4 regions of the Streptococcus sp. 1621 genome follow, and region 4 is predicted to be linked to each of the others. Evidence: predicted binding sites of a transcription regulator. Region 4 holds the regulator's gene; each other region holds the start of a gene.
What was found. The regulator Rex, encoded in region 4, represses fermentation and respiration genes when NADH is low (regulators of the CRP and FNR family bind a similar motif). The targets are predictions, from matches to a motif close to TTGTGAANTANTTCACAA.

Region 1 (2,206 bases), on a different contig from region 4:
GCTTTAACAGCTTTACCAAATTCTTTAGTCAATTCTTCGTCAGCCGTATGGATGGCTGCTGAGTGACCAAGACCGTTAAATTCAACCATTTGACGAGCTTTGGCAATACCATCTTCACGGCTTTCAGATTTCAAAACTGCGATAACTGGTGACAATTTTTCACGAGTCAATGGCTCATTTTCACCAACTTCTTTACATTCTGCAGCCAAAATGTTTGTTCCTTCTGGAACTGTAAATCCTGCTTGTTCTGCAATCCAAGTTGCTGGTTTACCAACGATGTCAGCGTTCAATTTTGCACCAGCACAGTTTTTACTATTTGCTTTCACGCCGAAGCAGAATTCTTCAAGAAGTGCTTTTTCTTTTTTGTTTACAAAGTAAGTGTGGTAAGATTTGAACTCTGCTACAAATTCGTCGTAAATTTCTTTATCAATGATAACCGCTTGTTCAGATGCACAGACCATACCGTTATCAAATGATTTAGACATAACAATATCGTGTGCCGCTTGGCGGATGTTAGCTGATTTTTCAACATAAGCTGGAACGTTTCCGGCACCTACCCCAAGAGCTGGTTTACCGCATGAGTATGCGGCTTTAACCATAGCATTACCACCTGTTGCAAGGATTGTTGCAATACCTTCGTGATTCATAAGGGCACTAGTTGCTTCCATAGATGGTTCAGTGATCCACTGTACACAGTTTTCAGGAGCACCAGCTGCGATAGCTGCATCGCGGACGATACGAGCTGCGTGAGCTGATGATTCTTGAGCTGATGGGTGGAAGGCAAAGACGATTGGGTTACGTGTCTTCAATGAAATCAATGATTTGAAGATTGCTGTTGATGTTGGGTTTGTTGTAGGAGTGATACCACAGACAACACCAACTGGTTCAGCAATAAGAGTCAAACCTGTTACATCGTCTTCTTCGATAACGCCAACTGTCTTAGTGTGGCGCATGTTGTTTACTACGTGTTCACAAGCAAACAAGTTCTTAGTTGCTTTATCTTCAAATACACCACGTCCTGTTTCTTCAAAGGCATGTAAAGCCAATTCTCCGTGGGCATCCAAAGCTGCTACTGATGCTTTGGCAACGATGTAGTCAACCTGCTCTTGATCCAACTTACGCATTTCTTCAAGAGCAACTAAAGCTTTTTGCACCAAGCCATCGACATGCTTTTCAGCAGCGAGTTTCTTTTCCTCTGGTGTCACAGTTTTTTTATCAGCCATATTTTCCTCCATAGCTTTCAAGGATTAAATCCTTTGTTAATTTTTTCACAAGTTTATTATAACGCATTATTTCAACTTTGTAAACAGTTTCATAAACATTTCACAAAGAATTTTTAGCACCTTGTGAAATGTTTGCTAGTTTCTTTTCTTAGCAAGCTTTTTCTTTAAAGTTTGTGAAATTTATTTCAAATATTTTTTTATTTCACAAACTTGCTTGGAAGAGGAGCTTGGAAAGAAAGGGATTTACAGGTAAGCGCTTACTTATTTGGTTTTAACAATACCTCCTTTGATAAGGAGGCTTTATTTTTGTTGAAAAACGCCTTGTTTAAAAGTCCCTTCATAAACGACTTCTTGTTCTGTTGTTAGTTTCCCTTTTCCTTCAGCTTGACCATTTACAAAATCCCCCTCGTAGGTCCAGCCTTCTTTAGATTGAAAGGTACCTTTTCCGTTGAAGGCTCCATTGTTGAAGCCACCTGTATATTGGTCTCCATTTTGGAAGGTAATGGTACCTTGGCCATTCATTTTACCACGGACAAGACTGCCGTCGTAAACAATCGTTCCATTATCAAGCTTTAGAACACCTTTTCCGGGAATATTTAGAAAAAAGACGAGTAGAGCACAAAAAACAATGGCAACTACTGCTAAAAGCTCTAAACGTGGACGAGTCAGATAGACACGGTACTTTTCATAAAAATTCTTAAGATTTTCCACCTTCACTCTCCTTTTCTAAACGTTCTAACCATGCTTGACAACCCTCCTGAACACGCTGATAGGTTTCCTCAAAATCTCCTGTATACCAAGGATCTGGAACGCTTTCAGATGCAAATGAGTAAATCTTATCTTGCAAGCCTACTGGACACATCTGACGTAAGTCAGAAACATTTGAAGCGTCCATGCCGATAATATAATCAAAGGATTCAAAATCTTCCTTACTAATCTGAAGCGATGTTTTGCCTTTGTCATAAGGAATATCATACTCTTGA
Region 2 (2,206 bases), on a different contig from region 4:
AAAGAGAATATAGCTCATTGCAAAGAAAGTCGTTAAACCAGCGAGAACCTCTGTACGAACGTCTGTACCGTTCTCTTTTAGTTTAAATAATTTGTCCATTATCAATCTCCTTTTAATTTTTACGAACAATAATAGAATTATATCATTTATCATTCACTTTTTCAATATCTTTGTTTGATTTATTTAAGAATTTGATGAAATTTCTTTTTTGGTTTCGAATCTGCTTTTCTGCCTGCTTTTTGTTATAATAGTAGACATCTTATCTGAAAAGACACTAGAAAGGTCCCTATGACGAAAAAAATTATTGCAGTTGACCTGGATGGAACCCTGCTCAACTCAGACAGTCAAATTTCTGACTTTACCAAAGAAACAATTAAAAAAGTTGCTGAAAAAGGCCATCAGATTATTATTACGACGGGTCGCCCTTACCGCATGTCAAAAGATTTTTACCATGAACTAGGCTTAAACACTCCTATGATTAATTTCAACGGCTCCCTTACTCATTTACCAGACCAAGTTTGGGATTTTGAAAAGTGTTTAACTGTAGACAAAAAATATCTGCTAGACATGGTTCGACGTTCAGAGGACATTCAAGCCGATTTTATCGCTGGAGAATACCGTAAAAAATTCTACATTACAAATCCTAATGAAGAAATTGCCAATCCCAAACTATTTGGTGTAGAAGCTTTCCAGCCTGAAGATCAATTCCAGCCTGAATTAGTGACCAAGAACCCTAACTGTATTCTCTTGCAGACCAGAGCCCATGACAAATATGCCTTGGCAAAAGAAATGAACGCCTTCTACCAGCATCAACTGTCTATCAATACTTGGGGAGGTCCGCTCAATATCCTTGAATGTACCCCAAAAGGTGTCAACAAGGCCTTTGCCTTGGACTACTTGCTCAAGGTAATGAATCGTGACAAAAAAGATTTGATTGCCTTTGGAGATGAACACAATGATACCGAAATGCTCGCTTTTGCTGGGAAGGGCTATGCCATGAAAAATGCCAATCCAGAGCTACTCCCCTATGCCGATGAGCAAATTTCCTTGACAAATGACCAAGACGGGGTTGCCAAAACCCTACAAGATTTATTATTATAGCCCATTCTGACCAGCTTGCAAGCTGGTCTTTGTGCTCTTTTCACAGTCTCATCAACCAGTTAATCGATTGTTCTATTTTTTGCCTCCAAAACCTTGGAAAAGGCTTTCTTTTGTGATATACTTCACATATAAATACAAGAGAGCTCGTCACACTCGACTCTGTTGACACAAAATCAATCCAGTCCCGTTGTCCCTGTTCTCGGTCAATATAAAGGAGGATAGCTATGAAAGCTATTGTTGTAAATCCAGAAAGCACTGGTGTTGCTGTTGAAGAAAAAGTGCTCCGTCCACTTGAAACTGGGGAAGCACTTGTAGAAATTGAATACTGTGGCGTTTGCCACACCGACCTCCACGTTGCCCATGGTGACTTCGGTCAGGTACCAGGACGTGTCCTAGGTCACGAAGGTGTTGGTATCGTTAAAGAAATTGCCCCAGATGTGAAAAGCCTTAAAGTCGGTGACCGCGTCAGCGTTGCTTGGTTCTTTGAAGGATGTGGCACTTGCGAATACTGTACAACTGGCCGTGAAACTCTTTGCCGTACAGTAAAAAATGCTGGCTACTCAGTAGATGGTGGTATGGCTGAACAATGTATCGTAACTGCTGACTATGCTGTCAAAGTTCCTGACGGACTTGATCCAGCTCAAGCCTCTTCTATCACATGTGCTGGCGTAACAACCTATAAAGCGATTAAAGAAGCAAAAGTTGAACCAGGTCAATGGGTAGTTCTTTACGGTGCTGGTGGACTTGGTAACCTCGCTGTTCAATACGCTAAAAAAGTATTCAATGCTCATGTTATCGCAGTTGATATCAACAATGACAAACTTGCCCTTGCAAAAGAAGTAGGTGCTGACATTGTGATTAACGGCCTCGAAGTTGATGATGTACCAGGACTCATCAAGGAAAAAACTGATGGAGGAGCTCATTCAGCTGTCGTAACTGCTGTATCTAAAGTTGCCTTCAACCAGGCTGTTGACTCCGTTCGTGCTGGTGGTCGCGTCGTCGCTGTTGGTCTTCCTTCTGAAATGATGGAACTTAGCATCGTGAAAACAGTTTTAGATGGAATCCAAGTCATCGGTTCTCTTGTAGGAACTCGTAAAGACTTGGA
Region 3 (2,206 bases), on a different contig from region 4:
GTTTACCATGCACACCACAGTTGGCAACCGTTCCGTCTACACCGATAATCTTTTGACAGAAATCAAATGTTGCAGGAATACCAACAGCTTCGATAGCAACATCTACCCCACGGCCATCTGTCAAATCATAAATTTCTTTAATGGCTTTTTCAGGATCTGAAGAATTAACCTTATGAGTCGCACCAAATGATAGGGCAGTTTCCAAGCGGTTATCGTCTAAGTCCACCATAATCAATTTAGCTGGTGAGTAGAATTGAGCCGTCAAAAGAGCTGCTAAACCAACTGGACCTGAACCAATAATGGCTACGCTGCAACCAGGTTCCACTTTCCCTTTTAAGACACCAATTTCATATCCAGTAGGCAGAATGTCTGATAGCATAACCAAGGCTTCATCTGACAAGTCTTCTGGAGTGTGGTAAAGAGTATTATCTGCATGAGGGACACGTAAATATTCAGCCTGCATACCATCAATCAAGTGACCGAAAATCCAGCCCCCTTCGTCTTCACAGTGGGCATAAATTCCTTTTTTACAGTAGTAGCATTTACCACAGGCACAGACACAAGAAATCAAGACCTTATCGCCTTTTTTGAAGTTAGAAACTCCTTCCCCAACTTCTTCCACAATCCCAATCCCTTCGTGACCAAGAATGGTACCACTTTGACAAGCGGGAACATCCCCTTTGATAATATGGAGGTCTGTTCCACAAATAGTGGTTTTTACTATACGCACAATAGCGTCTGTTGGCTTGCGAATAACTGGTTTGTCAACGTCAACAAAAGAAGCAAGTCCTGGTTTAACATAAGTATAGGCTTTCATAAAGCACTCCTCCGTTTTTTTATTTGTACTATTTATAATATAATTGTAAGCCTTTTCTTTTGTTCCTTCAAGTTTTTTTGTGATTTTTTTAACTTTTTTATTTACCAGTAAAGCAATATAGATAAAAAAGCAGAAGCTAGTCTCTAACTTCTGCCTTCTCTCTTATGCTTGATAACGTTTCACACCATCTAGGTAAGTTGCTACCAATTCCAAATCTTTATCTAATACGATAAAGTCTGCGTCGTAGCCTTCACGGATTTGGCCACAGACATCATCAATGTGAACAGATTTAGCTGGGTTAAGGCTAGCCATCATGACCGCTTCGTGTGGATTTGCAATACCCCACTCGACGACATTTTTCAAACCGTCCTTGAGTTTGAGAATAGAACCTGCCAAATTACCAGTAGATTTGAGACGTGCAGTTCCATTTGCTACTACAACAGGGAATTCTCCCAACATATAGTCACCGTCTTCAAGCCCACCAGCTGTCATACAGTCCGTAATAAGAGCGATGTTTTCTGTCCCCTTTTGCTTAAGTAAAATCTCACAAGCTTTTGGATCTACGTGATAACCATCACAAATCAATTCTGCGTAAGTATGTGGGAGCTCATACATAGCTCCTACCATACCTAGTTCGCGGTGTGTTAAACCACGCATCCCATTATAGGCATGTACCCATACACTAGCTCCAGCATCAACTGCCTTCTTAGCTTGTTCAAATGTCGCATCTGAGTGTCCAAGTGCAACTGTCACACCTTCACCTGTAATAGTACGTACAAAATCTTCCACCCCATCACGTTCTGGTGCAATAGCGATTTTATTTAGCATCCCTTTTGCAGCATCTTGCCAAGAATGAAACTCCTCAACACCCGGGTCTCTCATATAAGTTGGATTTTGTGCCCCCTTAAAAGTTTCTGTGAAATATGGACCTTCATAATAAATCCCACGAATCTTAGCACCTGTTGCTTCTTTATAATGGTTTCCGAGATTTTCAGTGACTGCAAGCAATTGCTCATAAGTGGCTGTTAAAGTTGTTGGCAAGAAACTGGTAACACCGGTACTAAGAAGTCCTTCACTCATAGTATGCAATGTACCTTCAATGTTGTTGTCCATCACATCTACACCTGCATATCCATGAATATGAGTATCCACAAGACCTGGTGCAATGCTATAACCTGTATAGTCAATCACCTCAGCGCCTTCAGGAATCTGCTCGACATGTTTTCCAAACTTGCCATCAACAAGTTCTAAGTACCCACCGCGACGAATGCCAAATGGATAGAAAAACTGATCCGCTTTAACGTAATTAGGCATAATAATGACCTCCTTAAAAGATTACTTTTGATATTTATTATGTCAATTACATTATAAACCTTTCCGATTCATTTG
Region 4 (2,206 bases):
AAAAAATTCACCCTCAAAGATAACACCTTTTTTGAGACAAAAGTTGGTAACTATGAACTGACTCGCCTTTTGGAAAAAGTGCCAAACAGCGGTGAAGGATTCCAACTCAAAATCATCATTAACAAGGAACTTACAGGGGCTAAAATCAATATCACTGACAAGTTTGGCCTTCGTCTGGTTGATATTTTCAAATCAGAAGACCACCACATTCATCAGGAAAAATTCTATTTCCTCATGGATAGCTTGGTAGAACGTGGTGTCTTCACAAAATCGGAAAGATAGGTCCCATATGTTTGAACTGACCTATAAGGACAGCTATCATGTAGAGCGCACTCTCAAGTATGAGGATTACGAGGCTCTCATGCTGGCTCTATCAGGATGTGTGACTCTGCCAGATACACTTTATGTAACTTCTTTGACCTTTCAAGAGCAGGAAGTTTACCAAGGACTGGTCGGAGACCTCTACCGTTTTCTATCACATGCAGATTTTTTACATCAAAACTAAGATTTTTCTTAGTTTTTTCTTGTTTTTGTTGATTTTTTCACAATGTTTCTATAAAATAGAAGAATAGAAAGGTTGTGATTTTGTGAAAGATAAACAGTCTGCTATTCCAAAAGCTACAGCGAAAAGACTCTCTCTCTACTATCGAATTTTTAAGAGATTTCATGCAGAAAAGATTGAACGTGCCAACTCTAAGCAAATTGCAGAGGCTATCGGTATTGATTCAGCGACCGTACGTCGGGATTTTTCCTATTTTGGTGAACTAGGTCGTCGTGGTTTTGGCTATGATGTTAAAAAACTGATGACGTTTTTTGCCGATTTACTCAATGATAACTCTATTACCAATGTCATGCTGGTTGGTATTGGAAATATGGGCCATGCCCTTCTCCACTACCGCTTCCACGAGCGTAACAAGATGAAGATTATCATGGCCTTTGACCTGGATGACCATCCTGAAGTCGGTAGCCAAACTCCTGATGGGATTCCCATTTACGGAATTTCTCAAATCAAGGATAAAATCAAGGATAAAATCAAGGATGCTGATGTCAAAACTGCTATCCTGACCGTTCCCAGCGTCAAGTCACAAGAGGTTGCCAATCTCTTGGTGGATGCTGGCGTGAAAGGAATTCTCAGTTTTTCACCAGTCCATCTGCATTTACCAAAGGACGTGGTCGTTCAGTATGTCGATTTGACAAGTGAACTCCAAACCCTCCTCTATTTCATGAGAAAAGAGGATTAGAAAGCGAAAATCATTTTATGAAAAAACCAGTTATAGGGATTACAGGAAACGAAAAAACTCATCCAGATGATGACATCATGATGAGCTACGCAGCAAAAGGCTTTGTTGAAGGCGTTAAAGACGCTGGAGGGATTCCCATCATCCTACCGATTGGTGATCAAGAAATGGCCTGCCACTATATCAGTATGATTGACAAGCTCATCTTGACAGGTGGGCAAAATGTTGATCCAAAATTCTATGGTGAACCAAAAACTATTGATAGCGATGACTACCACCTTCAAAGAGATATATTCGAACTAGCCCTCATCAAGGAAGCTATCAAACAGCAAAAGCCGATTTTCTCTGTCTGTCGTGGGACTCAGCTTTTTAACGTTGCCATGGGTGGAACTTTGTACCAAGATATAGAAGACCACTGGCAGGATTGTTCTGCCGAATACACAACTCAACGCTTGGTGACAGAACCAAATACTGTTCTTCGAGAAATCTATGGAGAAATCTCCCATATCAACTCCTTCCACCACCAGAGCATCAAGGATTTAGCACCAAATTTAAAGATTGCGGCTCATGATCCTAAAGATGGTATTATAGAAGCTGTTATGAGTACGGATGATGTCGCCTTTCTCGGTGTCCAATGGCATCCAGAATTTCTATTTGAAAATCGTCCCAAGGATAAAAATCTCTTTGATTATGTCGTTAATGAACTTTAGATTAAATCCGTCTTTTCACGGTAACTAAAGTAACTAGATTGTGAGACAATCAAATGGTCCAAGAGGACAATCCCCATCAGTTCGCAGGCTTCTTTGACAAGTTTAGTGACATGATCATCATTTCGGCTAGGCGCTACCGCTCCTGAAGGATGATTGTGAACCAAGATGAGAGAAGTCGCCATATGCTTGATTGCATAGTGAAGGATCTCTCGCGGCTCAGCGATACTACGAGTGGCAGAACCGATAAAAATGGTCTGT

Region 1: adhE (bifunctional acetaldehyde-CoA/alcohol dehydrogenase) is a predicted target of Rex. The motif match lies at 1,257-1,274, and genes of this name have one in related genera.
Region 2: adhP (alcohol dehydrogenase AdhP) is a predicted target of Rex. The motif match lies at 1,212-1,229, and genes of this name have one in related genera.
Region 3: HT697_RS04490 (zinc-dependent alcohol dehydrogenase family protein) is a predicted target of Rex. The motif match lies at 895-912, and genes of this name have one in related genera.

Annotation. Positions count from the first base shown of each region.
Region 1 covers NZ_VMLJ01000017.1:10,677-12,882, forward strand. Annotated here, with positions in the region: gene adhE (bifunctional acetaldehyde-CoA/alcohol dehydrogenase) at 1-1,223, opposite strand, end outside; gene HT697_RS04355 (MORN repeat-containing protein) at 1,524-1,934, opposite strand; gene HT697_RS04360 (low molecular weight protein-tyrosine-phosphatase) at 1,921-2,206, opposite strand, start outside.
Region 2 covers NZ_VMLJ01000047.1:6,653-8,858, forward strand. Annotated here, with positions in the region: gene HT697_RS09540 (NCS2 family permease) at 1-99, opposite strand, end outside; gene HT697_RS09545 (Cof-type HAD-IIB family hydrolase) at 289-1,101, shown strand; gene adhP (alcohol dehydrogenase AdhP) at 1,326-2,206, shown strand, end outside.
Region 3 covers NZ_VMLJ01000017.1:33,740-35,945, forward strand. Annotated here, with positions in the region: gene HT697_RS04490 (zinc-dependent alcohol dehydrogenase family protein) at 1-817, opposite strand, end outside; gene nagA (N-acetylglucosamine-6-phosphate deacetylase) at 980-2,131, opposite strand.
Region 4 covers NZ_VMLJ01000023.1:39,046-41,251, forward strand. Annotated here, with positions in the region: gene HT697_RS05395 (DUF1831 domain-containing protein) at 1-282, shown strand, start outside; gene HT697_RS05400 (DUF4649 family protein) at 290-505, shown strand; gene HT697_RS05405 (redox-sensing transcriptional repressor Rex) at 588-1,241, shown strand; gene HT697_RS05410 (gamma-glutamyl-gamma-aminobutyrate hydrolase family protein) at 1,259-1,948, shown strand; gene radC (DNA repair protein RadC) at 1,945-2,206, opposite strand, start outside.